Regions from separate parts of the Enterobacter cloacae complex sp. HYC042_NIDB genome, predicted to be linked through region 3. Evidence: predicted binding sites of a transcription regulator. Region 3 holds the regulator's gene; each other region holds the start of a gene.
What was found. Region 3 encodes Fur, which represses iron uptake genes when iron is present. Its sites were predicted from a motif close to ATAATAATGAGAACNACTATCAA; they were not measured.

Region 1 (9,660 bases), 1.5 Mb from region 3:
CGTCATCGTTACGCCACGGATAATCCCTCCGCCACCACGCAGGAAGCGCTGCTGGATAAGCTGATCGCCCGGCTTGCGGGCAGTCTGAACAAGAGTTTCGTACTGGAAAAATTCTGCGAGCAGGAGCAGTGCAGCGAGCGCGCGCTGCGCCAGCAGTTCCGCACCCAGACGGGAATGACGATAAATCATTACCTGCGCCAGCTGCGCATCTGCCACGCCCAGTATCTGTTACAGCATACGGAGCTGATGGTCAGTGAAGTGGCGATGCGCTGCGGCTTTGAGGACAGTAACTACTTTTCGGTGGTGTTTAACCGTGAGGTGGGGATGACGCCGGTTCAGTGGCGTCATCGCAGTCGAAAAGCAGCGTAATCAGTTCGCCATGCCGAGGCCGACGATATTGGCCGCAATGATAATCACCACGCAGCCCAGGCTCAGTACGCCAACCGGACGACGTCCGGCGTTGTTCCACTCCTTCAGCACCAGCCCAACCAGACCGCCGCACAGCACGTAGAAGCTCATGTGCAGCATCCAGCTTATGTAGTCGTACTGCGGCGGAATGCTGGCGTGGCCCCAGGCGTAGAAGAAGAATTGCAGATACCACATCAGGCCGCCGAGCGCGGAGAGCAGAACGTTGGTGAGGATCAGCGGTTTTGCCAGCGAGAAGTCGGCTTTTACCGACAGGTTCTTCACTTTTGCCAGACGGATAAAGCAGAAACCGAGGTTTACCAGCGCGCCGCCGCCCATGATCACCACGTAGCTTGGCAGGGCAACATACAGCGGGTCAACGCCCAGCGCCGCAGCGGCGTCGTGCATCGGTTTGGCGGCGTTCATGGCGAACGACATGCCCGCCGAGAAGACCCCGCACATCACCGCCAGCAGCAGCCCTTTCTTCAGGTTGAACTCTTCGGCCCTGATGCCCATCTTGCGTTCTTTTAGCTGGCCTGCGCGGGTAACGATTCCCACGCCGATCACCGCCACCAGCACGCCCAGCAGCGTCATCCGGCCGCCCTGGGTGTTGATCAGCACGTCGAAATGGCCGTTAAGGATTGGCGTCATCAGCGTGCCCACTATCAGCGTAATGCCAATCGCGATGCCGATACCCATCGACATCCCGAGGTAGCGCATGGTCAGGCCGTAGTTGATGTTGCCGATGCCCCACATCGCGCCGAACAGGAATACCGGTAGCAGGGTGGAGGCGTTGAAGGAGGAGAAGTAGCCCCAGAAATCGGGCAGCAGCATGGCGCTGATTGTCCACGGCAAAATTAGCCAGGACACGGTACCGCCAACGGACCACATGGTTTCCCACGACCAGCCTTTCACCTTTTTGAACGGGGCATAGAAACAGGCTGCACTGGCTGCGCCTATTAAATGCCAGAAGATACCCATCGTAATCGCATGATTCATTTTTACGTCCTCATCGTTTTTATAGCCGGAGGCTTCCCCCCGACTTGATGAGTGTAAAAATTAGGCTGTTCAGGAACCTTCAGAAGGTTGCCGCACTTTTGTTTTGAATGGCAATCAGCACGTTAAGCGCGTGAGCAGACTCACAATTCTTTTATTTCTCAAAAACCGAATAACCTTATAAAAACTACGGCATTGATAATCATTTTCAATATCATTTAATTAACTATAATGAACCAACTGCTTACGCGGCATTAACAGCTGTGCCGCCCGACAATAATGGAGAGGATTATGAGTTATACACTGCCATCCCTGCCGTATGCCTACGACGCACTGGAACCGCATTTCGACAAGCAGACGATGGAAATCCATCACACTAAACACCACCAGACCTACGTGAACAACGCGAATGCTGCGCTGGAAAGCCTGCCAGAGTTCGCTAATCTGCCTGTTGAAGAGCTGATCACCAAGCTGGACCAGCTGCCAGCAGACAAGAAAACCGTACTGCGTAACAACGCGGGCGGTCACGCTAACCACAGCCTGTTCTGGAAAGGCCTGAAAACCGGCACCACCCTGCAGGGCGACCTGAAAGCGGCTATCGAGCGCGACTTCGGTTCCGTAGACAACTTCAAAGCGGAATTCGAAAAAGCCGCTGCAACCCGCTTCGGCTCTGGCTGGGCGTGGCTGGTTCTGAAAGGCGACAAGCTGGCAGTGGTTTCTACTGCTAACCAGGACTCCCCGCTGATGGGTGAAGCGATCTCTGGCGCATCCGGTTTCCCAATCCTGGGTCTGGACGTGTGGGAACACGCTTACTACCTGAAGTTCCAGAACCGTCGCCCTGACTACATCAAAGCGTTCTGGGATGTCGTGAACTGGGACGAAGCAGCAGCGCGTTTCGCCGCTAAAAAATAAGGTTGCATTGACGCCTGTGAGAAGCGAGTCTGATGACTCGCTTTTTTTGTATCTGCGTAATGGAGGCAGCGATGCATTACCCGGTGAACGTGTTTACAGGCAAGGTAAGGGAGTACGACGGCAGCCGCCCGAGCGCCATCGCCAAAGTGCAGGTCGACGGTGAACTGTCGCTGACCGAGCTCGGGCTTGTGGGCGACCAGCAGGCCGAAAAGAAAATCCACGGCGGGCCCGATCGCGCGCTGTGCCACTATCCGCGCGAGCACTATCAGCACTGGAAAACCGAATTTCCTGAGCAGGCGGACCTCTTCGTCGCGCCCGCGTTTGGCGAAAATCTTTCAACGGAAGGGCTGACGGAAAAGAACGTCTTTATTGGCGATATTTACCGCTGGGGCGATGCTCTGATTCAGGTGACGCAGCCACGCTCACCGTGCTTTAAGCTCAACTACCATTTCGGGATTCAGGATATGTCGGCCCAGCTGCAAAACGCGGGCAAAACCGGCTGGCTGTATCGCGTGGTGCTTGCAGGACAAGTATCTGCGGATGCCCCGCTTGAGATCGCGTCGCGTTTGAGCGACGTGTCCGTTTACGACGCCTGCGCTATTGCCTGGCATATGCCTTTCGACGATGAACAGTATCATCGCCTGCTGTCGGCGGCGGGGTTGTCTACCAGTTGGACGAGAACGATGCAAAAGCGGCGGTTAAGCGGGAAGATCGAGAGTAGTTCGCGGAGATTGTGGGGGAAATAGGTTCCGTAGAAAGTAGGCCGGGTAAGGCGAAGCCGCCACCCGGCACATACCGTTACGAACGCTTATACAGCGGTAGCCACAGCGTTAACCGCAGCCCGCCCAGAGGGCTGTCGTCGGCTTTCACCCAGCCGCGGTGCTGCTGCATGGCGGTTTCTACAATCGCCAGCCCCAGCCCCGTGCCGCCGGACTCACGGTCGCGCGCTTCGTCGGTGCGGTAGAACGGACGGAAAATCTGCTCGCGATCTTCCGGGCTGACGCCTGGACCATCGTCATCGACAATGACGGTGATCCCGTCTTTATCCACCGAGAACGCCACCTCAATCTTCGTATGCGAGTAGCGCAGGGCGTTACGCACGATATTCTCCAGCGCGCTTTCCAGCGCGTTGGGGTTACCGTACAGCGGCCACGGGCCCGGCGGGAAGTTGACGGTGAACGATTTCCCCATCTGCTCCGCTTCGAACGCCGCGTTGTCCAGCACCTCGTGCCACAGGTGATTGGCTTTCACCGTTTCGCTCACCAGCGCGTTTTTTTGCTGGTTGCGCGACATCACCAGCAGATCGTTAATCATGCTGTCCAGACGGTGCGCTTCCGTTTCAATACGCTCCAGCTCTTTGCTTTCCCCGCTGCGGCGACGCAGCAGGGCGGTGCCCAGCTGTAAGCGCGTGAGCGGGGTGCGCAGTTCGTGCGAGATGTCCGACAGCAGGCGTTGCTGGGCCGTCATCATCCGATCAAGCGCGCTGACCATCTGGTTAAAACTGGTGCCGGCGGCCAGGAACTCCTGCGGCCCGGATTCCAGCTCCGGATGCTGTCTGAGATTGCCTTGTGCCACTTCGTCCGCCGCGTTTTTCAGCTTACGCGCCGGTTTCGCCAGGCTCCACGCCAGCCATAACAGCAGCGGGGAACTGACCAGCATCGTGACGATCAGCAGCAGAAGCGGACGGTCAAACAGCAGGTTGATGAAGTCGGACTGGGAACTGCTCGCAGGGCGAATCAGGTAGAGCTGGTAGTTATCTTCCCCATCCCGTACCGAGAAAGGGCCGACCATCTCTACCCGACCATATTTCTTTTTCTGTGGGTGATCGGCGTTATCCGCCTGGCCAATAAAGTTGCGGATGATCTGCATTTCATTGCGATCGGCGCCAATCACGCGGCCTTCGCTGGTAACCAGCAAAAGACGTTGTCCTGGCGGCGCCCACTTGTCGATAGCGCGAAACAGCCTGCGCCACCACATTAAATCGTTCGGCGGATCGTTTGCCAGCTCCGCTTCCACGTGCTGCTCGATCATCACGCCCTGACGTTGCTCGCTGTCGAGCAGCTCCGTCATCTGGCGTGAGTCGAGTTTTGGCAACATCAAAACGAGCATTAAAACCAGTGCCAGCGTCAGCCAGAAGATGGCGAAGATGCGGGCGGTTAAGCTGCCTATCATGAAGCAGAAACCATCAGATAACCGCGACCACGCAGGGTTTTAAACCATGGGTGACCGTCTTTACGCTCCGGCAGCTTGCGGCGCAGGTTAGAGATGTGCATGTCAATGGCGCGGTCAAACGGCGTGAGGCGTTTGCCCAGCACTTCCTGGCTTAAATGTTCACGCGATACCACCTGGCCAAGATGTTGCGCCAGTAGATACAGCAGTGTGAACTCGGTGCCAGTAAGCTCCAGCGTCTGGCCGTCGAAGCTTGCTTCCTGACGGCCCGGGTTCAGGCTCAGGGAGTCCACTTCCAGCGTTGGCGAGCTGTTGTCGGTATTCTGCTGCTGCTCGCTCCAGTGGGAACGACGCAGGATCGCGCGAATACGGGCCACCAGTTCACGGTCGTTGAACGGCTTCGGTAAATAGTCATCCGCACCCAGCTCAAGGCCGAGAACGCGGTCAAGCTCGCTGCCGCGGGCGGTCAGCATGATAACGGGGGTCTGGTGTGTCTGGCGAAGCTCTTTCAGCGTATCAATACCGTTTTTCTTTGGCATCATTACGTCGAGCAAAAGTAGATCGATGCTGTCGTCAAGGAGACTCAGCGCCTGCTCGCCATCATGGGCAACCAGGACGTTGAAACCTTCCATGTCGAGCAACTCCTTTAAAAGGGATGTGAGCTCTCGGTCATCGTCAACTAACAGGATTTTATTCATTGTTTAAATACCTCCGAGGCAGAAATTACGACATCAAGGCTATCTAATCCATGACTTTACGTTGTTTTACACCCCCTGACGCATGTTTGCAGCCTGAATCGTAGACTGTCTCTCGTTGAATCGCGACACGAAAGATTTTGGGAGCAAGTGATGCGCAAAGTTACCGCTGCCGTCATGGCCTCAACGCTGGCGTTCAGTGCGTTTAGCCAGGCTGCTGTAGCTATCATCGGCGATAACGGTTCCTCGCAAGAGGGCGCAACGCAGCACAGCAGCCAAAGCCATATGTTTGACGGCATAAGTTTAACCGAACATCAGCGTCAACAGATGCGAGATCTGATGCAGAGGGCACGACACGACCAGCCCCCTGTTAATGTTAGCGAAATGGAGACAATGCATCGCCTTGTCACCGCAGAAAATTTTGACGAAAGCGCTGTTCGCGCTCAGGCCGAAAAAATGGCACAGGAACAGGTTGCCCGCCAGGTAGAAATGGCGAAGGTCCGCAACCAGATGTTCCACCTGCTAACGCCCGAGCAGCAAGCGGTTTTGAATGCCAAACATCAGCAGCGTATGGACCAGCTGCGTGAGGTTGCACGGATGCAGCGAAGCTCAGAAGCGACGTTTTTCAGTAGCAATAGCAGTACCCGTAGTAACCAGTAAACCCTGTTTTCCTTGCCATAGACACCATCCCTGTCTTCCCCCACATGATGTGGGGGTTTTTTTTGCCCCGCATTCTGATTTGTTAACCGTTTATTCATCCTTTGCCTCCCCATGCTTCCGTTATACTAGCGGCATGACATGACAGGAGCGTTTATGAATCAATCCTATGGAAGGCTGGTAAGCCGGGCCGCCATTGCGGCGACCGTCATGGCCTCTGGCCTGCTGCTGATCAAAATCTTTGCCTGGTGGTATACCGGCTCGGTCAGTATTCTGGCGGCGCTGGTGGATTCACTGGTCGATATCGCCGCCTCGCTGACCAACCTCCTGGTGGTGCGCTACTCGCTGCAGCCGGCGGATGAAGAGCACACGTTTGGGCACGGCAAGGCGGAATCGCTCGCGGCGCTGGCGCAAAGTATGTTCATTTCTGGCTCTGCACTGTTCCTGTTTTTGACCGGTATTCAGCATCTGGTTTCACCTTCACCGATGAACAATCCCGGTGTTGGCGTGGTCGTCACGGTCATTGCACTTATAAGCACACTTGTTCTGGTAACTTTCCAGCGCTGGGTCGTTCGCAAAACGCAAAGTCAGGCCGTACGGGCGGATATGCTTCATTATCAATCTGATGTTATGATGAATGGGGCTATTCTTATTGCGCTCGGTCTGGCCTGGTATGGCTGGCATCGGGCCGATGCGTTGTTTGCGTTAGGGATTGGTATCTATATTTTATATAGCGCCCTGCGGATGGGGTATGACGCGGTGCAATCACTGCTCGATCGCGCTCTTCCGGACTCAGAACGTAACGAAATTTTTTCTATCGTGACCTCCTGGCCCGGCGTCAGCGGTGCACACGATCTTCGAACGCGGCAGTCAGGGCCGACCCGCTTTATTCAGATTCATATTGAAATGGAAGACAACCTGCCACTGGTACAGGCTCACGTTATTGCTGAGCAGGTCGAGCAGGCGATTTTGCAGCGTTTTCCTGGTTCAGACGTCATCATTCACCAGGATCCCTGCTCGGTTGTACCCGGACATGTTGGGCTTTCGTAATTCGTTGTAAAAAAGTGAGCCAGGCCAGCATTTTGTGTATAAATTACCGCCATTTGGTCTGACCTGAATCAATTCAGCCAGAAGGGATTGATATACTATTTGCAGTATTCGTTGGTCGATAAGTTTCTTCCGGCAACAGATTTCAATTTTGCATTCCTAAGTTCAGAGGTAGTCATGATTAAGAAAATCGGTGTGTTGACAAGCGGCGGTGATGCGCCGGGCATGAACGCGGCAATTCGTGGGGTTGTCCGTGCAGCGCTGACGGAAGGTCTGGAAGTTTTTGGTATCTATGATGGTTACCTGGGTCTGTATGAAGACCGTATGGTTCAGCTCGACCGCTACAGCGTGTCTGACATGATCAACCGTGGCGGTACCTTCCTTGGGTCTGCGCGCTTCCCGGAATTCCGTGACGAACACATCCGTGAAGTGGCTATCGAGAACATGAAAAAGCGTGGTCTGGACGCGCTGGTCGTTATCGGCGGTGACGGCTCGTACATGGGTGCAAAACGTCTGACCGAAATGGGCTTCCCGTGCATCGGCCTGCCGGGCACCATCGACAACGACATCAAAGGCACTGACTACACCATCGGTTACTTCACCGCGCTGGGCACCGTTGTGGAAGCCATTGACCGCCTGCGTGATACCTCTTCTTCTCACCAGCGTATCTCTATCGTTGAAGTGATGGGCCGTTACTGCGGTGACCTGACCCTGGCAGCGGCTATCGCCGGTGGCTGTGAGTTTGTGGTGGTTCCTGAAGTGGAATTCAGCCGCGAAGATCTGGTTGCTGAGATCAAAGCCGGTATCGCGAAAGGTAAGAAACACGCGATTGTGGCTATCACCGAGCACATCTGTGACGTTGACGAGCTGGCGAAGTACATTGAAACCGAAACCAAACGCGAAACCCGCGCGACCGTTCTGGGCCACATCCAGCGCGGCGGTTCCCCTGGCCCGTACGACCGTATTCTGGCGTCCCGTATGGGTGCGTACGCTATCGAGCTGCTGCTGCAGGGCCACGGCGGCCGCTGCGTCGGTATTCAGAACGAACAACTGGTGCACCATGACATCATCGACGCGATTGAAAACATGAAGCGTCCATTCAAAGGTGACTGGCTGGACTGCGCGAAAAAACTGTACTGATCCTTCGAGCCCTCTTCTTTCTGAAGAGGGCTTTTATTCCTCCACGTTATAGCCAATCTTTTTTTATTCTTTAATCATCGATTCGCTTTCTGGCACGCTGCATTCATCAAAACACTACACAAGAGAGCTGGGCGATGAATAAATGGGGCGTGGGGTTAACATTATTGCTGGCATCGACCAGCGTGCTGGCAAAGGACATTCAACTTCTCAACGTGTCGTACGACCCGACGCGTGAGCTGTACGATCAATACAACAAAGCCTTCGCGGCGCACTGGAAGCAGGAAACCGGCGATAACGTGGTGGTTCGCCAGTCGCACGGTGGCTCTGGTAAGCAGGCGACATCTGTGATTAACGGTATTGAAGCCGACGTGGTTACCCTGGCGCTGGCCTATGATGTCGACGCTATCGCCGAGCGTGGCCGTATCGACAAAAACTGGATCAAACGCCTGCCGGACAACTCCGCGCCATACACCTCGACCATCGTCTTCCTGGTGCGTAAAGGCAACCCGAAACAGATTAAGGACTGGAACGACCTGATCAAACCGGGCGTTTCTGTGATTACCCCGAACCCAAAAAGCTCCGGCGGGGCACGCTGGAACTACCTGGCGGCCTGGGGCTACGCGCTGCACCACAACAACGGTGACCAGGCTAAAGCACAGGAGTTCGTCAAATCCCTGTACAAAAACGTTGAAGTGCTGGACTCCGGCGCGCGCGGTGCCACTAACACCTTCGTCGAGCGCGGAATTGGCGACGTGCTTATTGCCTGGGAAAACGAAGCCCTGCTGGCGACCCACGAACTGGGTAAAGACAAGTTTGAGATCGTGACGCCGAGCGAATCCATCCTCGCCGAGCCGACCGTTTCCGTGGTCGATAAGGTCGTTGATAAGAAAGGCACCAAAGCGGTGGCGGAAGCCTACCTGAAATATCTCTACTCGCCGGAAGGCCAGGAAATCGCGGCGAAGAACTTCTATCGTCCGCGCGATGCGGCTGTCGCGAAGAAATACGACAGCGAATTCCCGAAACTGAAGCTCTTCACCATTGATGATGTATTCGGCGGCTGGACGAAAGCGCAGAAAGAGCACTTCTCTAATGGCGGCACCTTCGACCAGATTAGCCAGCGCTAACGGTTAGCAAACGACACGGCGACCCGGTGTGAGAAATCCACCGGGTTTTTTATTTGGTCATCATTTTGCGTTACTCTTTTGCCTCTATTGAAAACAGGGAACGCGTTGTGAAAAAAATTATCTTACTGATCCTGATTGTCATCGCCCTTGCCGCAGGCGGCGTGTACTGGATAAAAGCGGGTAATCCGAATGCGTTGCGCCATATCGTCCTCGACCAGTGTCTGCCTAATCAGCTGCAGCACCGTAACCCGGCACCCTGCGCGCAGGTGAAGCCTGATGCGGGCTATGTGGTATTTAAGGACCGCAACGGGCCGCTGCAGTATCTGCTGATGCCAACGTACCGCATCAACGGCACCGAAAGCCCGCTCCTGACCGAGCCTCATACGCCAAACTTCTTCTGGCTGGCGTGGCAGTCGCGCAGCTTTATGACCCTGAAGCGTGGCTCTGAAGTGCCGGACAGCGCTATTTCGCTGACGATTAACTCACCGACCGGACGCACGCAGAACCATTTCCAT
Region 2 (9,660 bases), 1.8 Mb from region 3:
CACTTCGGTTCTTACCACGACGTTGACTCCTCTGAACTGGCGTTTAAACTGGCTGCGTCTATTGCCTTTAAAGAAGGCTTTAAGAAAGCAAAACCAGTTCTGCTTGAGCCAATCATGAAGGTTGAAGTAGAAACTCCTGAAGAGAACACCGGTGACGTTATCGGTGACTTGAGCCGTCGTCGCGGTATGCTGCGTGGTCAGGAATCCGAAGTAACTGGCGTTAAGATCCACGCTGAAGTTCCGCTGTCTGAAATGTTCGGATATGCAACTCAGCTGCGTTCTCTGACCAAAGGTCGTGCATCATACACCATGGAATTCCTGAAGTATGATGATGCGCCTAACAACGTTGCTCAGGCCGTTATTGAAGCCCGTGGTAAGTAATCCACAGGATTAAAACCTAAGTCCCGTGCTCTCTCCAGAGGGGAGAGCACTATAGTAAGGAATATAGCCGTGTCTAAAGAAAAATTTGAACGTACAAAACCGCACGTCAACGTTGGTACTATCGGCCACGTTGACCATGGTAAAACTACCCTGACCGCTGCAATCACTACCGTTCTGGCTAAAACCTACGGTGGTTCTGCTCGTGCATTCGACCAGATCGATAACGCGCCAGAAGAAAAAGCTCGTGGTATCACCATCAACACCTCTCACGTTGAGTACGACACCCCGACTCGCCACTACGCACACGTAGACTGCCCAGGCCACGCCGACTATGTTAAAAACATGATCACCGGTGCTGCGCAGATGGACGGCGCGATCCTGGTTGTTGCTGCGACTGACGGCCCAATGCCTCAGACTCGTGAGCACATCCTGCTGGGTCGTCAGGTAGGCGTTCCTTTCATCATCGTGTTCCTGAACAAATGCGACATGGTTGATGACGAAGAGCTGCTGGAACTGGTAGAGATGGAAGTTCGTGAACTGCTGTCTCAGTACGATTTCCCGGGCGATGACACTCCAATCGTTCGCGGTTCCGCGCTGAAAGCGCTGGAAGGCGAAGCAGAGTGGGAAGCGAAAATCATCGAACTGGCTGGCTTCCTGGATTCTTACATCCCAGAACCAGAGCGTGCGATTGACAAGCCATTCCTGCTGCCAATCGAAGACGTATTCTCCATCTCCGGTCGTGGTACCGTTGTTACCGGTCGTGTAGAGCGCGGTATCATCAAAGTTGGTGAAGAAGTTGAAATCGTTGGTATCAAAGAGACTGCGAAGTCTACCTGTACTGGCGTTGAAATGTTCCGCAAACTGCTGGACGAAGGCCGTGCTGGTGAGAACGTTGGTGTTCTGCTGCGTGGTATCAAACGTGAAGAAATCGAACGTGGTCAGGTTCTGGCGAAGCCAGGCTCAATCAAGCCACACACCAAGTTCGAATCTGAAGTGTACATTCTGTCCAAAGACGAAGGCGGCCGTCATACTCCGTTCTTCAAAGGCTACCGTCCACAGTTCTACTTCCGTACAACTGACGTGACCGGTACCATCGAACTGCCAGAAGGCGTAGAGATGGTAATGCCAGGCGACAACATCAAGATGGTTGTGACTCTGATCCACCCAATCGCGATGGACGACGGTCTGCGTTTCGCAATCCGTGAAGGCGGCCGTACCGTTGGCGCGGGCGTTGTTGCTAAAGTTCTGGGCTAATTAATTATCCCTGAATAAAAAAGGACGCTTCGGCGTCCTTTTTTGTTTTCTGTACCTTTCCTTGTCACAAAATTTCGCATTTTTTAACCGCTCCCGGCCCGTATCCTGGCGTATGTGCTATTGTAATCATAACCATTCTCACTTACACTTTGCGCATATTTTGAACGGGAGTCTCTATGTACGTTTGTTTATGTAATGGTGTAAGCGACAAGAAAATTCGTCAGGCCGTTCGCCAGTTTCAGCCACAATCTTTCCAGCAGCTTCGCAAATTTGTTCCGGTGGGAAATCAATGCGGTAAATGCGTTCGCGCAGCGCGTGAGATCATGCAGGACGAACTGATGCAGATCCCGGAATTCAAAGAGATCGCGTAAGCCCCTATCTTTTTTTTGACATCCCCGTAGCCCGTTCTACGCTTCAATGAGTGGAAGCGGAGGGACTATATAATGAAAGGTGATGTTAAAATCATAAGTTATCTCAATAAATTATTGGGAAATGAGCTTGTCGCAATCAACCAGTACTTTCTTCACGCGAGAATGTTTAAAAACTGGGGTCTGACACGTCTGAATGACGTTGAGTACCATGAATCTATAGATGAGATGAAACACGCTGATAAATACATCGAGCGTATCTTATTCCTTGAAGGCATCCCAAACCTGCAGGATCTCGGCAAGCTGGGCATCGGTGAGGATGTCGAAGAGATGCTGCGTTCTGACCTCCGGCTGGAGCTGGAAGGTGCGAAAGATCTGCGCGAAGCCATTGCTTATGCTGACAGCGTCCATGACTATGTGAGCCGCGATATGATGATCCAGATCCTTGCCGATGAAGAAGGCCACATTGACTGGCTGGAAACCGAGCTGGATCTCATTAGCAAAATTGGCCTTCAAAACTACCTACAGTCTCAGATCAAAGTGGAAAATTAATCAGATTTTCCCATCCAACGCATAAACCCGCTGCTGCCAGAAATGGTCCAAAAGGCAGTGGGTTTTTTAATGCTCCTTTATCTGAGGTGAGAAATGAAAAAACAAGAATGCAAAGCAGCGCCACAAGCGCGGCGAGTAACGCCAGTTTAGGCAGTATGCACCAGCCATGCCACGCACCAAGTCCTGCCAGATACTTCACATCGCCATATCCCATTCCTTCCCGCCGGCAGATAAGCCGATAGCCCCAGTAAATCGTGGCAAAACCAAGATATCCAGCCACCGCTCCCATTACGGCACTCGGCAGAAAATCAGGATGGATAAAGACCTGGTAGAGCAGGCCCGTCCAGAGCAACGGGCAGAGAAATTTATCGGGCAGCAAACCGTCGCGAATATCAGCGCGTACGAGTAAGGCCGTCAGAGAAAAATAGATCATCAGGAAGGGGAGGGTGGTTAGCATGGAAAAGGCCTCAAAAGGTTTTGAGCGCATACTCGTTACAATCTGCCTGTCCGGCAACGCACAAAAACAGCAATTGCGTAGCGGCTTCAAATAAAAAAATTCAGAAAGGATATACGGCGTAAAAAGTTGCGCAGTCCTACGCATACTGAGCCTTTGACGCTTAATTTCTAAACGGCACTTGCGTCTTTCTCTGATTTACGTATAATGCGCGGGCTTGTCGTAATTGACGGCGGGTTCAATCAGAACCAGAGTAGCTCATTTTGTTACTCAACAATGCTCCCAATTGGGGGGCTACGTAAGAACGGTTACACTCTCCCATCAATCGTAATGGGTTTGAGGAGTAATCATTTTCGTTTATAAAATAATTGGAGCTCTGGTCTCATGCAGAACCAAAGAATCCGTATCCGCCTTAAAGCGTTTGATCATCGTCTGATCGATCAATCAACCGCGGAAATCGTCGAGACTGCTAAGCGCACTGGTGCGCAAGTCCGTGGTCCGATCCCGCTGCCGACCCGCAAAGAGCGCTTCACCGTTCTGATCTCCCCGCACGTCAACAAAGACGCGCGCGATCAGTACGAAATCCGCACTCACAAGCGTCTGGTTGACATCGTTGAGCCAACTGAGAAAACCGTTGATGCTCTGATGCGTCTGGATCTGGCTGCCGGTGTAGACGTGCAGATCAGCCTGGGTTAATCAGGTCATCGAGCGATTGAGAGGTTGAAACAATGATTGGTTTAGTCGGTAAAAAAGTGGGTATGACCCGCATCTTCACTGAAGATGGCGTTTCTATCCCAGTAACCGTAATCGAAGTTGAAGCAAACCGCGTTACTCAGGTTAAAGATCTGGCTAACGATGGCTACCGCGCTATTCAGGTTACCACTGGTGCTAAAAAAGCTAACCGTGTAACCAAACCAGAAGCGGGTCACTTCGCTAAAGCTGGCGTAGAAGCTGGCCGTGGTCTGTGGGAATTCCGTCTTGCTGAAGGCGAAGAGTTCACCGTAGGTCAGGACATTAGCGTTGAGCTGTTTGCTGACGTTAAAAAAGTTGACGTAACCGGTACCTCTAAAGGTAAAGGTTTTGCTGGTACCGTTAAGCGCTGGAACTTCCGTACCCAGGACGCTACTCACGGTAACTCCTTGTCTCACCGCGTTCCGGGTTCTATCGGTCAGAACCAGACTCCGGGCAAAGTGTTCAAAGGCAAGAAAATGGCAGGTCAGCTGGGTAACGAACGTGTAACCGTTCAGAGCCTGGACGTAGTACGTGTTGACGCTGAGCGCAACCTGCTGCTGGTTAAAGGTGCGGTCCCGGGTGCAACCGGTAGCGACCTGATCGTTAAACCAGCTGTGAAGGCGTAAGGGGATAGCAATGGAATTAGTATTGAAAGACGCGCAGAGCGCGCTGACTGTTTCCGAAACTACCTTCGGTCGTGATTTCAACGAAGCGCTGGTTCACCAGGTTGTTGTTGCTTATGCAGCTGGTGCTCGTCAGGGTACTCGTGCTCAGAAGACTCGTGCTGAAGTAACTGGTTCTGGCAAAAAGCCATGGCGCCAGAAAGGTACCGGCCGTGCGCGTTCAGGTTCTATCAAGAGCCCGATCTGGCGTTCAGGTGGCGTGACCTTCGCTGCGCGTCCACAGGACCACAGTCAAAAAGTTAACAAAAAGATGTACCGCGGCGCGCTGAAAAGCATCCTGTCCGAACTGGTACGTCAGGATCGTCTGATCGTTGTCGAGAAGTTCTCTGTTGAAGCGCCTAAAACTAAGCTGCTGGCACAGAAACTGAAAGACATGGCTCTGGAAGATGTGCTGATCATCACCGGTGAGCTGGACGAGAACCTGTTCCTGGCCGCACGTAACCTGCACAAGGTTGACGTACGCGATGCGACTGGTATCGACCCGGTTAGCCTGATCGCCTTCGACAAAGTCGTAATGACTGCTGATGCTGTTAAGCAAGTTGAGGAGATGCTGGCATGATTCGTGAAGAACGTCTGCTGAAGGTGCTTCGCGCACCGCACGTTTCTGAAAAAGCGTCTACTGCGATGGAAAAAACAAACACCATCGTTCTCAAAGTTGCTAAAGACGCGACCAAAGCAGAGATCAAAGCTGCTGTGCAGAAACTGTTTGAAGTCGAAGTCGAAGTCGTTAACACCCTGGTAGTTAAAGGGAAAGTTAAACGTCACGGACAGCGTATCGGTCGTCGTAGCGACTGGAAAAAAGCTTACGTCACCCTGAAAGAAGGCCAGAACCTGGACTTCGTTGGCGGCGCTGAGTAAGTCGGAGGAGTAATACAATGGCAGTTGTTAAATGTAAACCGACATCTCCGGGTCGTCGCCACGTAGTTAAAGTGGTTAACCCTGAGCTGCACAAGGGCAAACCTTTTGCTCCGTTGCTGGAAAAAAACAGCAAATCCGGTGGTCGTAACAACAATGGCCGTATCACCACTCGTCACATCGGTGGTGGCCACAAGCAGGCTTATCGTATTGTTGACTTCAAACGCAACAAAGACGGTATCCCAGCAGTTGTTGAACGTCTTGAGTACGATCCGAACCGTTCCGCGAACATCGCGCTGGTTCTGTACAAAGACGGCGAACGCCGTTACATCCTGGCCCCTAAAGGCCTGAAAGCTGGCGACCAGATTCAGTCTGGCGTTGATGCTGCAATCAAAGCAGGCAACACCCTGCCGATGCGCAATATCCCGGTTGGTTCTACCGTTCATAACGTAGAAATGAAACCAGGTAAAGGCGGTCAGCTGGCACGTTCCGCTGGTACTTACGTTCAGATCGTTGCGCGTGACGGTGCTTATGTCACCCTGCGTCTGCGTTCTGGTGAAATGCGTAAAGTCGAAGCAGACTGCCGCGCTACTCTGGGCGAAGTTGGCAATGCTGAGCATATGCTGCGCGTTCTGGGTAAAGCTGGTGCTGCACGCTGGCGTGGTGTTCGTCCTACCGTTCGCGGTACTGCGATGAACCCAGTCGACCACCCACATGGTGGTGGTGAAGGTCGTAACTTTGGTAAGCACCCGGTAACTCCGTGGGGCGTTCAGACCAAAGGTAAGAAGACCCGCAGCAACAAGCGTACTGATAAATTTATCGTACGTCGCCGTAGCAAATAATTTTAGAGGATAAGCCATGCCACGTTCTCTCAAGAAAGGTCCTTTTATTGACCTGCACTTGCTGAAGAAGGTAGAGAAAGCGGTGGAAAGCGGAGACAAGAAGCCCCTGCGCACTTGGTCCCGTCGTTCAACGATCTTTCCTAACATGATCGGTTTGACCATCGCTGTCCATAATGGTCGTCAGCACGTTCCAGTCTTTGTTACCGACGAAATGGTTGGTCACAAACTGGGTGAATTCGCACCGACTCGTACTTATCGCGGCCACGCTGCTGATAAAAAAGCGAAGAAGAAATAAGGTAGGAGGAAGAGATGGAAACTTTAGCTCAACATCGCCATGCTCGTTCTTCTGCACAGAAGGTTCGCCTTGTTGCTGACCTGATTCGCGGTAAGAAAGTGTCGCAGGCCCTGGACATCCTGACCTATACCAACAAGAAAGCTGCGGTATTGGTCAAGAAAGTACTGGAATCTGCCATTGCTAACGCTGAACACAACGATGGCGCTGACATCGACGATCTGAAAGTCGCGAAAATTTTCGTAGATGAAGGCCCAAGCATGAAGCGCATTATGCCGCGTGCGAAAGGTCGTGCAGATCGCATCCTGAAGCGCACCAGCCACATTACTGTGGTTGTGTCCGATCGCTGAGACTCTGGAGACTAGCAATGGGTCAGAAAGTACATCCTAATGGTATTCGCCTGGGTATTGTAAAACCATGGAACTCTACCTGGTTTGCGAACACCAAAGAATTCGCTGACAACCTGGACAGCGATTTTAAAGTACGTCAGTACCTGACTAAGGAACTGGCTAAAGCGTCTGTATCTCGTATCGTTATCGAGCGTCCAGCGAAGAGCATCCGTGTGACTATTCACACTGCTCGTCCTGGCATCGTTATCGGTAAGAAAGGCGAAGACGTAGAAAAACTGCGCAAGGTCGTAGCGGATATCGCTGGCGTTCCTGCACAGATCAATATCGCTGAAGTTCGTAAGCCTGAACTGGACGCTAAATTGGTTGCTGACAGCATCACTTCTCAGCTGGAACGTCGTGTTATGTTCCGTCGTGCTATGAAGCGTGCTGTACAGAACGCAATGCGTCTGGGCGCTAAAGGTATCAAAGTTGAAGTTAGCGGCCGTCTGGGCGGCGCGGAAATCGCACGTACCGAATGGTACCGTGAAGGTCGCGTACCGCTGCACACTCTGCGTGCTGACATCGACTACAACACCTCTGAAGCGCACACCACTTACGGTGTAATCGGCGTTAAGGTATGGATCTTCAAAGGTGAGATCCTGGGTGGTATGGCTGCTGTTGAACAACCGGAAAAACCGGCTGCTCAACCTAAAAAGCAGCAGCGTAAAGGCCGTAAATAAGGAGCGTCGCTGATGTTACAACCAAAGCGTACAAAATTCCGTAAAGTGCACAAAGGCCGCAACCGTGGTCTGGCGCAGGGTACGGATGTTAGCTTCGGCACTTTCGGTCTGAAAGCTGTTGGCCGTGGTCGTCTGACTGCACGTCAGATCGAAGCAGCACGTCGTGCAATGACCCGTGCAGTTAAGCGTCAAGGTAAGATCTGGATCCGTGTATTCCCGGACAAACCGATCACCGAGAAGCCACTGGAAGTTCGTATGGGTAAAGGTAAAGGTAACGTGGAGTACTGGGTTGCCTTGATCCAACCGGGCAAAGTCCTTTATGAAATGGACGGTGTTCCGGAAGAGCTGGCCCGTGAAGCCTTCGGCCTGGCAGCAGCGAAACTGCCTATCAAAACCACCTTTGTAACTAAGACGGTGATGTAATGAAAGCAAAAGAGCTGCGTGAAAAAAGCGTTGAAGAGCTGAACGCTGAGCTGCTGAACCTGCTGCGTGAGCAGTTCAACCTGCGCATGCAGGCTGCAAGTGGCCAGCTGCAACAGACTCACCTGCTGAAGCAAGTGCGTCGCAATGTTGCACGCGTTAAGACTTTACTGACTCAGAAGGCGGGTGCGTAATGACCGATAAAATCCGTACTCTGCAAGGTCGTGTTGTTAGCGACAAAATGGAGAAATCCATTGTTGTAGCTATCGAACGTATTGTGAAACACCCGATCTACGGTAAATTCATCAAGCGTACGACCAAACTGCACGTACATGACGAGAACAACGAATGTGGTATCGGCGACAAGGTTGAAATCCGTGAATGCCGTCCACTGTCCAAGACTAAGTCCTGGACGCTGGTTCGCGTTGTAGAGAAAGCGGTTCTGTAATACAGTACGCCTTCTCAATACGAATAAACGGCTCAGCGATGAGCCGTTTATTTTTTCTACCCATATTGCAGAAGCGGTGTTATAATGCCGCGCCCTCGATATGGGGCTTTTTAACGGCTCTGATTTTAGAGTCTCAGGTAGTAGTTGACATTAGCGGAGCACTAAAATGATCCAAGAACAGACTATGCTGAACGTCGCCGACAACTCCGGTGCACGTCGCGTAATGTGTATCAAGGTTCTGGGTGGCTCGCACCGTCGCTACGCAGGCGTAGGCGACATCATCAAGATCACCATCAAGGAAGCAATTCCACGTGGTAAGGTCAAAAAAGGTGATGTGCTGAAGGCGGTAGTGGTGCGCACCAAGAAGGGTGTTCGTCGCCCTGACGGTTCTGTCATTCGCTTCGATGGTAATGCATGCGTTATTTTAAACAATAACAGCGAGCAGCCTATCGGCACGCGTATCTTTGGGCCGGTAACTCGTGAACTTCGTACTGAGAAGTTCATGAAAATTATCTCTCTGGCACCAGAAGTACTCTAAGGAGCGAATCATGGCAGCGAAAATCCGTCGTGATGACGAAGTTATCGTGTTAACCGGTAAAGATAAAGGTAAACGCGGTAAAGTAAAAAATGTTCTGTCTTCCGGCAAACTTGTCGTTGAAGGTATCAACCTGGTTAAGAAACATCAGAAGCCGGTTCCGGCCCTGAACCAACCAGGCGGCATCGTTGAAAAAGAAGCTGCTATTCAGGTTTCTAACGTTGCAATCTTCAATGCGGCTACCGGTAAGGCTGACCGTGTAGGCTTTAGATTCGAAGACGGCAAAAAAGTCCGTTTCTTCAAGTCTAACAGCGAAACTATCAAGTAATTTGGAGTAGTACGATGGCGAAACTGCATGATTACTACAAAGACGAAGTAGTTAAGAAACTCATGACCGAGTTTAACTACAATTCTGTCATGCAAGTCCCTCGGGTCGAGAAGATCACCCTGAACATGGGTGTTGGTGAAGCGATCGCTGACAAGAAACTGCTGGATAACGCAGCAGCTGACCTGACAGCAATCTCCGGTCAAAAACCGCTGATCACCAAAGCACGCAAATCTGTTGCAGGCTTCAAAATCCGTCAGGGCTATCCGATCGGCTGTAAAGTAACTCTGCGTGGCGAACGCATGTGGGAGTTCTTTGAGCGCCTGATCACTATTGCTGTTCCACGTATCCGTGACTTCCGTGGCCTGTCCGCGAAGTCTTTCGACGGTCGTGGTAACTACAGCATGGGTGTCCGTGAGCAGATCATCTTCCCAGAAATCGACTACGATA
Region 3 (9,660 bases):
AATCTTCTCCCGCGTGACCAAAGCCGATGCGCCGGTGCAGGGGATGCTGGCAATTGTCATCTTCCAGAGCGGATTATCGCTAATGACCATCAGCCCGTCGCTGAACAGCCAGTTCAACGTGCTGGTCAACCTGGCGGTGGTGACGAACATCATCCCGTATATTCTGTCGATGGCGGCGCTGGCGATCATTCAGAAGGTGGCGAAGGTGGATCCGCACAAAGCGCGAGTAGCGAATATCGTGGCGCTGGTTGGGGCGATATACAGCTTCTATGCGCTCTACTCGTCTGGCCAGGAGGCGATGCTGTACGGGGCGATAGTGACCTTTATGGGCTGGACGCTGTACGGTCTGGTGTCGCCGAGATTTGAATTGAAGAACAAACATAGCTAAAAAAAAGCCCGGTGGCGCTAACGCTTACCGGGCCTATGATCGCTGTTGTAGGCCGGGCAAACGCAGTGCCGCCCGGCAGACAAACCGCAGTTATGCGTTTTTCAGCACTTCGCTGACAATCTCTACCGCTTCTTTCTCAATCTGCTGGCGATGCTCAGCGCCGAGGAAGCTTTCGCAATAGATCTTGTACGCATCTTCCGTACCGGACGGACGCGCGGCGAACCAGCCATTTTCGGTCATCACTTTCAGGCCGCCGATAGAAGCACCGTTACCCGGTGCCGCCGTCAGACGCGCGGTGATCGGATCGCCTGCCAGGGTGCTTGCGCTGACCATCTCCGGAGAGAGTTTGGACAGAGCCGCTTTCTGGGCAGAGGTCGCGCCAGCCTGAATACGGTTATAGCTTGGTGCACCAAAGCGTGCAGCCAGCTCGTTGTAGTGTTCCTGCGGGTTTTTACCGGTGACCGCGGTGATTTCCGCCGCCAGCAGGCACATGATGATGCCGTCTTTATCGGTTGACCACGGGGTGCCGTCGAAACGCAGGAAGGACGCGCCTGCGCTCTCTTCGCCGCCGAAGCCAAAGCTGCCGTCGTGCAGACCGTCAACGAACCACTTGAAGCCTACCGGCACTTCCACCAGCTTGCGGCCCAGCGCGTCCACCACGCGGTCGATCATCGCAGAAGAGACCAGCGTTTTACCGACAGCCACCTCTTTGCCCCACTGCGGACGGTGCTGGAACAGGTAGTTGATCGCAACAGCCAGATAGTGGTTCGGGTTCATCAGCCCGGCAGGGGTGACGATGCCGTGACGGTCATAGTCCGGGTCGTTAGCAAACGCCAGGTCGAATTTATCGCGCAGCGCCAGCAGGCCCGCCATCGCGCATTCGGAGGAGCAGTCCATACGGATCGCGCCGTCTTTATCCAGGTGCATAAAGCGGAAGGTCTGATCGACGTGATCGTTCACGATGGTCAGATCCAGCTTGTAGTGCTCGGCGATGCGCTTCCAGTACTCAATACCGGAGCCGCCCAGCGGATCCACGCCCAGCTTCAGGCCAGCTTTCTGAATCGCCGCCATATCGACGATATCCGCCAGCCCTTCCACAAACGGCTGAACCAGATCCTGCTCTTTCACGTGACCGGAGGCCATCGCCTCATCAAGAGAAATACGTTTAACGCCTTTCAGACCGTCGGCCAGCAGCGCGTTTGCACGATCTTCCACCACTTTGGTGACGTTAGTGTCAGCCGGGCCGCCGTTAGGCGGGTTGTATTTGATACCACCGTCTTCCGGCGGGTTGTGGGATGGCGTAATGACGATACCGTCAGCCTGCGCGCCACCTTTTTTGTTGTGCACAAGGATCGCGTTTGATACCGCCGGTGTTGGAGTAAACCCATTGTTCTCCTGAACAATCACGTCCACACCGTTCGCCGCCAGCACTTCCAGCACGGAAATAAACGCCGGTTCAGACAGCGCATGGGTATCTTTGCCCACGTAGCACGGACCGGTAACGCCGTTTTTAGCGCGCTCTTCCGCAATGGCCTGAGCAATGGCCAGAATGTGCGGTTCGTTAAAGCTGTGGCGCGCCGCGCTGCCGCGGTGACCAGATGTACCAAACTTCACTGCGTGTTCTGCGTTGCCCACGACCGGTTTCAGCACGTAATACTGCGCGGTCAGCTGAGCGACGTTAATCAAATCGCTTTGTTGTGCAGGTTGGCCTGCACGGCTGTGATTTGCCATTACCGGGTCCTTATGATGCAAGGGTTAAATTGTACCGCAAACCTTTTCAATCAATTCCGCCGGGAACTGCATGGACTGCATGATGTGTTCAATCATGCTGCACTTGCGGCCCGTATTGGTATTGGTGATCACCCAGTACGGAGTGCCAGGGACATGTTTAGGTTTGGTTTGATTGCCATTTTGCAGCAGCGTCTGCTCGTCGCCCGCGAAATAGACGCGGGTACGGCCGTGCAGCGACTCGGTCGCTTCAGCAAACGCTTTGTTATCCAGGGAGTAAAGTGTAGACAGCACCAGCATAAAACGGTTAACCGCCTTTTTCTGCTCCGCATATTCGTCGGAGAGCAGCAGTTCGCGCATCGCGCGCACTTTATCTTTTACCGGCGTCACGGCAGGTTTTGCTTGTGCAGCAACGCTCGGCTGAGACACGACATCTTTGGTAACTGGTGTGGCAGGCTGTGAAGCGGCGGAAATTTTAAGCATGCGCCGTAAAATGTCGGACGCGCTCTCCCCGATATGCCGCGTCTGGCTGGCAATATACTGATAGAGTTCGTCATCAACTTCGATTGTTTTCATCTTAATCCAGTGCGATATCTTATCTGAATACAAGTCATTGGGATTATAAGGTCAAATCCCAACAGCGGATAGCGTCAAACCAGGTTGGCGGCAAAAGTCAGATTAAACTGGAACCTTGCAGCCGGGCGGCAGAATGGTCAACATGATACCCTAACCTGACATACGTAAAAAAAGAACTTTGCCATGAAATTGAATACCCGAGCGCAAACTGCACAATCGCCGAACAATTATTCCCCCATCGTGCTGGTTCATGGACTTTTTGGCAGCCTGGATAACCTGGGCGTGCTGGCCCGTGATTTGGTTACCGATCACGATATTTTGCAGGTCGATATGCGCAACCACGGGCTTTCCGGCCGCTCAGACGAGATGACCTATGCGGCAATGGCGCAGGATCTGCTGGATACGCTGGACGCGCACAACCTGCAGAAGGTGACCCTCATCGGGCATTCAATGGGCGGTAAAGCGGTTATGGCGCTCACCGCGCTGGCGCCAGAACGAATTTCCGGGCTTGTCGTGATTGACGTTGCGCCTGTGGATTACGACGTTCGCCGTCACGATGAGATTTTCGCGGCGATCAATGCCGTAACCGAAGCTGGCGTTTCCACTCGTCAGCAGGCTGCAGCGGTTATGCGTGAGCATCTTGATGAAGAAGGCGTGGTGCAGTTCCTTTTGAAGTCGTTTGTTGACGGGCAGTGGCGTTTTAACGTGCCGGTGCTGTGGGACCAGTACAACAATATCGTGGGCTGGGAAACCGTTCCCGCCTGGCCGCATCCTGCCCTCTTTATTCGCGGCGGTAACTCTCCTTATATTACCGACGCGTACCGCGACACGCTGCTGGCACAATTCCCGCAGGCGCGCGCCCACGTCATTGCCGGTGCCGGACACTGGGTGCATGCGGAAAAACCGGATGCTGTACTGCGCGCCATTCGCCGCTATCTCGCTGATACTGCAAATTGATTAAAAAGAGAGCGACTGGAAGATGACGGGCTTCCAGTCGTTGGCGTGCCGTTTTTGGTGATGTATGATGGCGCGCTTATCGCCCGGGCTTTAGCAGGGCGGCGTGTTTCCCCCGAAGTCTCATAATCATGGCCAAAGAACAAACGGACCGTACGACACTAGATCTGTTCGCGAATGAGCGTCGACCGGGACGACCGAAAACGAATCCGCTTTCGCGCGATGAACAGCTGCGTATCAATAAACGCAATCAGCTTAAACGCGATAAAAATCGTGGGCTTAAGCGTGTCGAACTGAAGCTCAACGCCGACGCGGTCGATGCGCTTAACGAGCTGGCAGAGGCGCGTAACATCAGCCGCAGCGAGCTTATTGAAGAGATGCTCATCGCCCAACTTGAGACGCTGCGCAGCCAGGCATAAGTCTGAAAAACCCCTTTATCGCCCTTTTCATGTAGCACAGAGTGCAGTCCTGCGCGATAGCGGTTTCCGCAGGGTTGCCAGTTCTGCTATTATTGCCCTTATCCGTGGCCGAATTGCGCCACCATACCATTAAGTTTCAAGAGGTTATTTTACTCATGGCAATCATCGGCATTTTCTTCGGCAGTGATACCGGCAATACCGAAAATATCGCAAAAAACATTCAGAAACAGCTCGGTAAAGACGTTGCTGATGTGCATGACATCGCCAAGAGCAGCAAAGAAGATCTCGAGGGCTATGACATTCTGCTGCTGGGTATTCCAACCTGGTACTATGGTGAAGCCCAGTGCGACTGGGACGATTTCTTCCCGACGCTGGAAGAGGTGGACTTCAACGGCAAGCTGGTTGCCCTGTTCGGTTGTGGCGATCAGGAAGATTACGCCGAGTACTTCTGTGATGCGCTGGGGACGATTCGCGACATCATTGAGCCTAATGGCGCGGTTATTGTGGGCCACTGGCCGACTGCCGGTTACCACTTCGAAGCTTCTAAAGGCCTGGCCGATGACGATCATTTTGTCGGACTTGCCATTGACGAAGACCGTCAGCCAGAACTGACCGCAGAGCGTGTAGAGAAGTGGGTTAAACAGATCCGCGAAGAACTGCATCTGGACGATATTCTCAACGCCTGATTTTTTACGGCGCAACGCGGGTTGCGCCCCTTTTCCAGGTAAAACCGATTAAATTAATTGCTACAAACTTTTAACTTTTTCGTCCAGACCTGTACAATGTCTCCCTGGCAAAATGTGGTTTCCATTGAGCAAGTTTGTAGGTGATACCACGTTTTTATAAGCATACTTTGCCTGAGACTTGCAGTTTTCATTTAGGCATGGCAGTTCTATAATGAGACGCATTATCCCAGGTGCATTTTCTGTCACTTCCCAGAGAAGTGAATCGTTTAGCAACAGGACAGATTCCGCATGACTGACAACAATACCGCATTAAAGAAGGCTGGCCTGAAAGTAACGCTTCCTCGGTTAAAAATCCTGGAAGTGCTTCAGGGTCCAGACAATCACCATGTCAGTGCGGAAGACCTTTATAAACGTCTTATCGACATGGGTGAAGAGATTGGGCTGGCCACCGTATATCGCGTGCTGAACCAGTTTGATGACGCGGGCATTGTTACCCGTCATAATTTCGAAGGCGGTAAATCTGTATTCGAACTGACCCAGCAGCATCACCACGATCACCTGATCTGCCTCGATTGCGGCAAGGTCATTGAATTTAGCGATGATTCCATCGAAGCGCGTCAGCGTGAAATCGCAGCTCGTCATGGCATTCGCCTGACCAACCACAGCCTGTACCTTTACGGTCACTGCGCTGAAGGGGATTGCCGCGAGAATGAACACGCTCACGACACAAAATAAGTTAGCGTTCATACTCTGAGCCAGCCGTAAGGTTGGCTTTTTTTTGCCTGAAAAAAGCCCGGTCAGCAAAGTGCCACCGGGCGTAGAGCAACTTATTTGTTGTTATTGCGTATCTCGTTCCAGATTTTATCGCAACGCTTCGCCACTTCCTGATCGTTACCGGTTTTACGTGCCTGGATGCAGGCCTGATAATCCATCACGCGAACATTCTCCTGCGTCGCGAACACCTCATGCGCTTTCTCTTTCTTTAACACATTTAGCACACTCTGGCAGGCTTCAATTTTCTCAGGCGATCCTTCCGCGGTATTAATACAGGCGCTATACGCCTCCTTCAGACGGGCGTCCTCTTTCGGCGCCTGAGTCTGAACACACGCCACCAGCCCTGATGCCATCAGCGCGACGATTACGATTTTTTTCATCATGTGCAGTCTCCAGACCGGCGGGACTCAGCCCGCCGGTGTGCTCATCAGAAGATGGTGAATGGGGCGATAACCATGAATTTGACGTCACGTTCATCCTGGAAGATGTTGCCGTAACCGCCCGCATAGCTTGGGATATCGGAGTGGTTGTCATACTGCGTGAAGTGCAGCTTGAACATCGTGCCTTTCGCGCGGCCATCCTGCAGGGTGTAGATAGCATCCAGGCTGTAGGAGGACTCTTTCAGGCGATAGTTTGGATCGTAGTACGCATCCGGCGTCGCCATGTCTGCTGGTTTTGCATCCCAGGCGTAAGCGTAAGAAGCGCCCACCGCCCAGCCCGGCAGGTTCCAGTTTTTCAGGTCATACATGGCGCCGAAGAAGACCGCTTTCTCGCCGTCGGCGTTGAAGTCTGAGCGGTTATCCCACCAGATATCCAGACGACCGTTGGATGAGGCATAGGTCGGCGTCATACGCTGCAGGAAGTAGCCCTGCTGCCCTTCCGCCTTCACCCACGTGCCTTCCAGACGCAAATCAACCTGACCGACCTTATAGCCGAAGGTTAACGCCTGCAGCCACGCGGTACCGTTATAAATGTCATTTACGCTGCCATCGCTGACCTTATCGCGCGTACCGTAGAACTGGTAGCTGGTGCTCAGCGGACTACCGGCGATATCAAATTTGTAGCTGGCTTTAGCAAAATACTGATCGATATAGCCTTCCGCCTGACCAAATGCGGCTTCCAGAACCAGATCGTTTTTGAAGTCGTACTTCGCGCCCAGCGAGTGGAGGTAATCGACTTTGGTTTTCTTATCGTTCTGGTAGAACTTGTCCATCTCAATGTGCCACGGCGCTTTGTACTCGTTGGTCCACATATAGGAGAAGCTCAACGCACCTGCATCACCGTAGTCAAAGTTAGCCCCGGCTTCTGCCCCCTGATAGGTACCAGGCATAAAGCTCCAGTGCGGCGCTAACAGCGTCTGGCCGGTTGGCTGAATATAGCCCCCACGCGCCCATACCGGGCCGTATTTGAATTTCGCTGCGGCCTTATAAAGGCTGATGCCGCTTTTATCCCCTGACCAGTCTTCGTCATAGGCTTTATTGCTGGAGGAGAAAGCAATTTCGTTCGGGTGGCCGCTGTCGCCATTTTCAGCCATTTCAATCGCCGTAAACGCGGCAATATCCAGACCGAATATATCGGCGGCGTAGCCTGACTGGAAGTCCAGGTTGGCGTTCCAGGTGGAGTGTGAGAGGTTGGTTTTGTATTTATCTTCTGTGACATCTTTACGGTCACGTTCACGCTGCCAGTAATAAATACCGCCAGTGAGGGTAGAATCTTCGATGAAACCTGCTGCTTTTGCCTCTGGTGTCACCACCAGGCCTGACATTGCTGTCACACCGGCAATAGCCAGCGCCAGCGCACTACGTTTGCCACTGAACGTACGCATAGATTATTCCTCTTTGACGAATTAAAACGCCTTAAACGGCGAAAATATAAAAGACCAAAAGGCCAGGGGTAGTTATAAATACCCTCGAATTAACTACCGTCTTTAGGTTATTTTTCGCGACGCGAATTATCAATGCTTTTCAGTGGGCAAAAGTCAGGATTATGACGAAGTGCACATAATTGGTAGTGCTTTGTAACATTTGGCCGGATGCAAGGTGTGGCGGGGGTAGAGCAGGTAATTTCGGCGTATTAGATCGTAATAAAACCCGTATTTGTCTTAATTCTCTTTTTTATGAAACAGACAAACTTTTTTTAGAAAAATAAGTAGCACCGCATTGACCAAAAATTTTAGCTGGCCTAATTACGGGCCTACTTTAACGATATGATCATTAAATAAAAAAACGCCGCTATAAGCGGCGTTTGTTTCTCATTGACCAGTGCAGCGTTATTATTCGCCGATCTTGGTCCAGGTATCACGCAGACCTACGGTACGGTTAAATACCGGTTTTTCTGCCGTGCTGTAACGGCTGTCCAGGCAGAAGTAACCTTCACGCTCGAACTGGAACGCTTTGCCCGCTTCAGCGGCTTTCAGCGATGGCTCCGCATAACCTTGCTTGATCACCAGAGATTCCGGGTTGATGGTCGCCAGGAAGTCTTCCGCCGCACCCGGGTTAGGTACGCTGAACAGACGATCGTACAGACGAATTTCTACAGGCAGCGCGTGGGAAGCGCTCACCCAGTGGATCACGCCTTTCACCTTGCGGCCGTCTGCCGGATCTTTGCTCAGCGTCTCAGCATCGTACGAACAGAAGATGGTGGTAATGTTACCTTCAGCATCCTTCTCTACGCGCTCGGCTTTGATGACGTAGGCGTTACGCAGACGAACTTCTTTGCCCAACACCAGACGCTTGTACTGCTTATTGGCTTCTTCACGGAAGTCAGCACGGTCGATCCAGATCTCACCGCTGAACGGCACGTCGCGGCTTCCCATTTCCGGTTTATTCGGATGGTTAGGCATAGAGACCAGCTCGCTTCCACCCTGCGGGTAATTTTCAATAACCAGTTTCACCGGATCGATAACAGCCATCGCGCGCGGGGCGTTTTCGTTAAGATCTTCACGAATGCAGGATTCCAGAGACGCCATTTCGATGGTGTTGTCCTGCTTGGTCACGCCGATACGTTTGCAGAACTCACGAATAGAAGCGGCAGTGTAACCACGACGACGCAGGCCGGAGATGGTCGGCATGCGCGGGTCGTCCCAGCCATCAACGTGCTTGTCGGTCACCAGCAGGTTCAGCTTACGCTTGGACATCACGGTGTATTCCAGATTCAGACGAGAGAACTCGTACTGACGCGGATGCACAGGAATGGTGATGTTATCGAGCACCCAGTCGTACAGACGACGGTTATCCTGGAACTCCAGCGTACACAGCGAGTGGGTAATGCCTTCCAGCGCATCGCTGATGCAGTGGGTGAAGTCGTACATCGGATAAATGCACCACTTGTTGCCGGTCTGGTGGTGTTCTGCGAACTTAATGCGGTACAGCACCGGATCGCGCATCACGATAAACGGCGACGCCATATCGATTTTGGCACGCAGGCACGCTTTACCTTCTTCGAAGCCACCGGCACGCATTTTTTCAAACAGCGCCAGGTTCTCTTCCACGCTGCGATCGCGGAACGGGCTGTTTTTGCCTGGTGCGGTCAGCGTACCGCGATACTCGCGGATTTCGTCCGCAGACAGCTCGTCGACGTAGGCCAGACCTTTGTTGATCAGCTCCACCGCGTAGGCATACAGCTGATCAAAATAGTCAGAGGAGTAGCAGATATCGCCAGACCAGTTGAAGCCCAGCCATTGCACGTCGTTTTTAATGGACTCAACGTATTCGATGTCTTCTTTTACTGGGTTGGTGTCATCGAAACGCAGGTTGCACTGCCCCTGGTAGTCTTGCGCAATGCCAAAGTTCAGGCAGATCGATTTCGCGTGACCAATGTGCAGGTAGCCGTTCGGCTCCGGCGGGAAACGTGTATGTACCGTGGTGTGCTTACCACTGGCCAGATCTTCATCGATGATCTGACGAATAAAGTTACTCGGGCGGGCTTCTGCCTCACTCATCGTGGATTCCTCAAAGCGTAAACAACGTATAACGGCGTATGATCTTATAAGCCGGACGTAGTGACAACCCTTAGTTACGGAAAATACGTATCAGATGAAAATAATGGGGGCGTTTGCTGCAAAAAAAAGCGGCGGAGGATATCCCCCGCCGCTTAAGGCATGACTCTACTCAGGAGCGATTACTTGCCTTTAATC

Region 1: sodA (superoxide dismutase [Mn]) is a predicted target of Fur. The motif match lies at 1,597-1,619, and genes of this name have one in related genera.
Region 2: bfd (bacterioferritin-associated ferredoxin) is a predicted target of Fur. The motif match lies at 1,755-1,777, and genes of this name have one in related genera.

What each region holds. Positions count from the first base shown of each region.
Region 1 covers NZ_CP109650.1:69,597-79,256, reverse strand. The annotation lists gene rhaR (HTH-type transcriptional activator RhaR) at 1-369, shown strand, start outside; gene rhaT (L-rhamnose/proton symporter RhaT) at 370-1,404, opposite strand; gene sodA (superoxide dismutase [Mn]) at 1,693-2,313, shown strand; gene yiiM (6-hydroxyaminopurine reductase) at 2,385-3,059, shown strand; gene cpxA (envelope stress sensor histidine kinase CpxA) at 3,112-4,485, opposite strand; gene cpxR (envelope stress response regulator transcription factor CpxR) at 4,482-5,180, opposite strand; gene cpxP (cell-envelope stress modulator CpxP) at 5,331-5,837, shown strand; gene fieF (CDF family cation-efflux transporter FieF) at 5,991-6,884, shown strand; gene pfkA (6-phosphofructokinase) at 7,059-8,021, shown strand; gene OKF39_RS00325 (sulfate ABC transporter substrate-binding protein) at 8,156-9,145, shown strand; gene OKF39_RS00320 (CDP-diacylglycerol diphosphatase) at 9,253-9,660, shown strand, end outside.
Region 2 covers NZ_CP109650.1:4,479,018-4,488,677, reverse strand. The annotation lists gene fusA (elongation factor G) at 1-381, shown strand, start outside; gene tuf (elongation factor Tu) at 451-1,635, shown strand; gene bfd (bacterioferritin-associated ferredoxin) at 1,812-2,006, shown strand; gene bfr (bacterioferritin) at 2,079-2,555, shown strand; gene OKF39_RS21525 (prepilin peptidase) at 2,539-3,012, opposite strand; gene rpsJ (30S ribosomal protein S10) at 3,394-3,705, shown strand; gene rplC (50S ribosomal protein L3) at 3,738-4,367, shown strand; gene rplD (50S ribosomal protein L4) at 4,378-4,983, shown strand; gene rplW (50S ribosomal protein L23) at 4,980-5,282, shown strand; gene rplB (50S ribosomal protein L2) at 5,300-6,121, shown strand; gene rpsS (30S ribosomal protein S19) at 6,138-6,416, shown strand; gene rplV (50S ribosomal protein L22) at 6,431-6,763, shown strand; gene rpsC (30S ribosomal protein S3) at 6,781-7,482, shown strand; gene rplP (50S ribosomal protein L16) at 7,495-7,905, shown strand; gene rpmC (50S ribosomal protein L29) at 7,905-8,096, shown strand; gene rpsQ (30S ribosomal protein S17) at 8,096-8,350, shown strand; gene rplN (50S ribosomal protein L14) at 8,517-8,888, shown strand; gene rplX (50S ribosomal protein L24) at 8,899-9,213, shown strand; gene rplE (50S ribosomal protein L5) at 9,228-9,660, shown strand, end outside.
Region 3 covers NZ_CP109650.1:1,531,304-1,540,963, reverse strand. The annotation lists gene potE (putrescine-ornithine antiporter) at 1-388, shown strand, start outside; gene pgm (phosphoglucomutase (alpha-D-glucose-1,6-bisphosphate-dependent)) at 479-2,119, opposite strand; gene seqA (replication initiation negative regulator SeqA) at 2,144-2,692, opposite strand; gene ybfF (esterase) at 2,876-3,649, shown strand; gene ybfE (LexA regulated protein) at 3,778-4,065, shown strand; gene fldA (flavodoxin FldA) at 4,221-4,751, shown strand; gene fur (ferric iron uptake transcriptional regulator) at 5,040-5,486, shown strand; gene chiQ (ChiQ/YbfN family lipoprotein) at 5,579-5,905, opposite strand; gene chiP (chitoporin ChiP) at 5,953-7,350, opposite strand; gene glnS (glutamine--tRNA ligase) at 7,798-9,465, opposite strand; gene nagE (PTS N-acetyl glucosamine transporter subunit IIABC) at 9,645-9,660, opposite strand, start outside.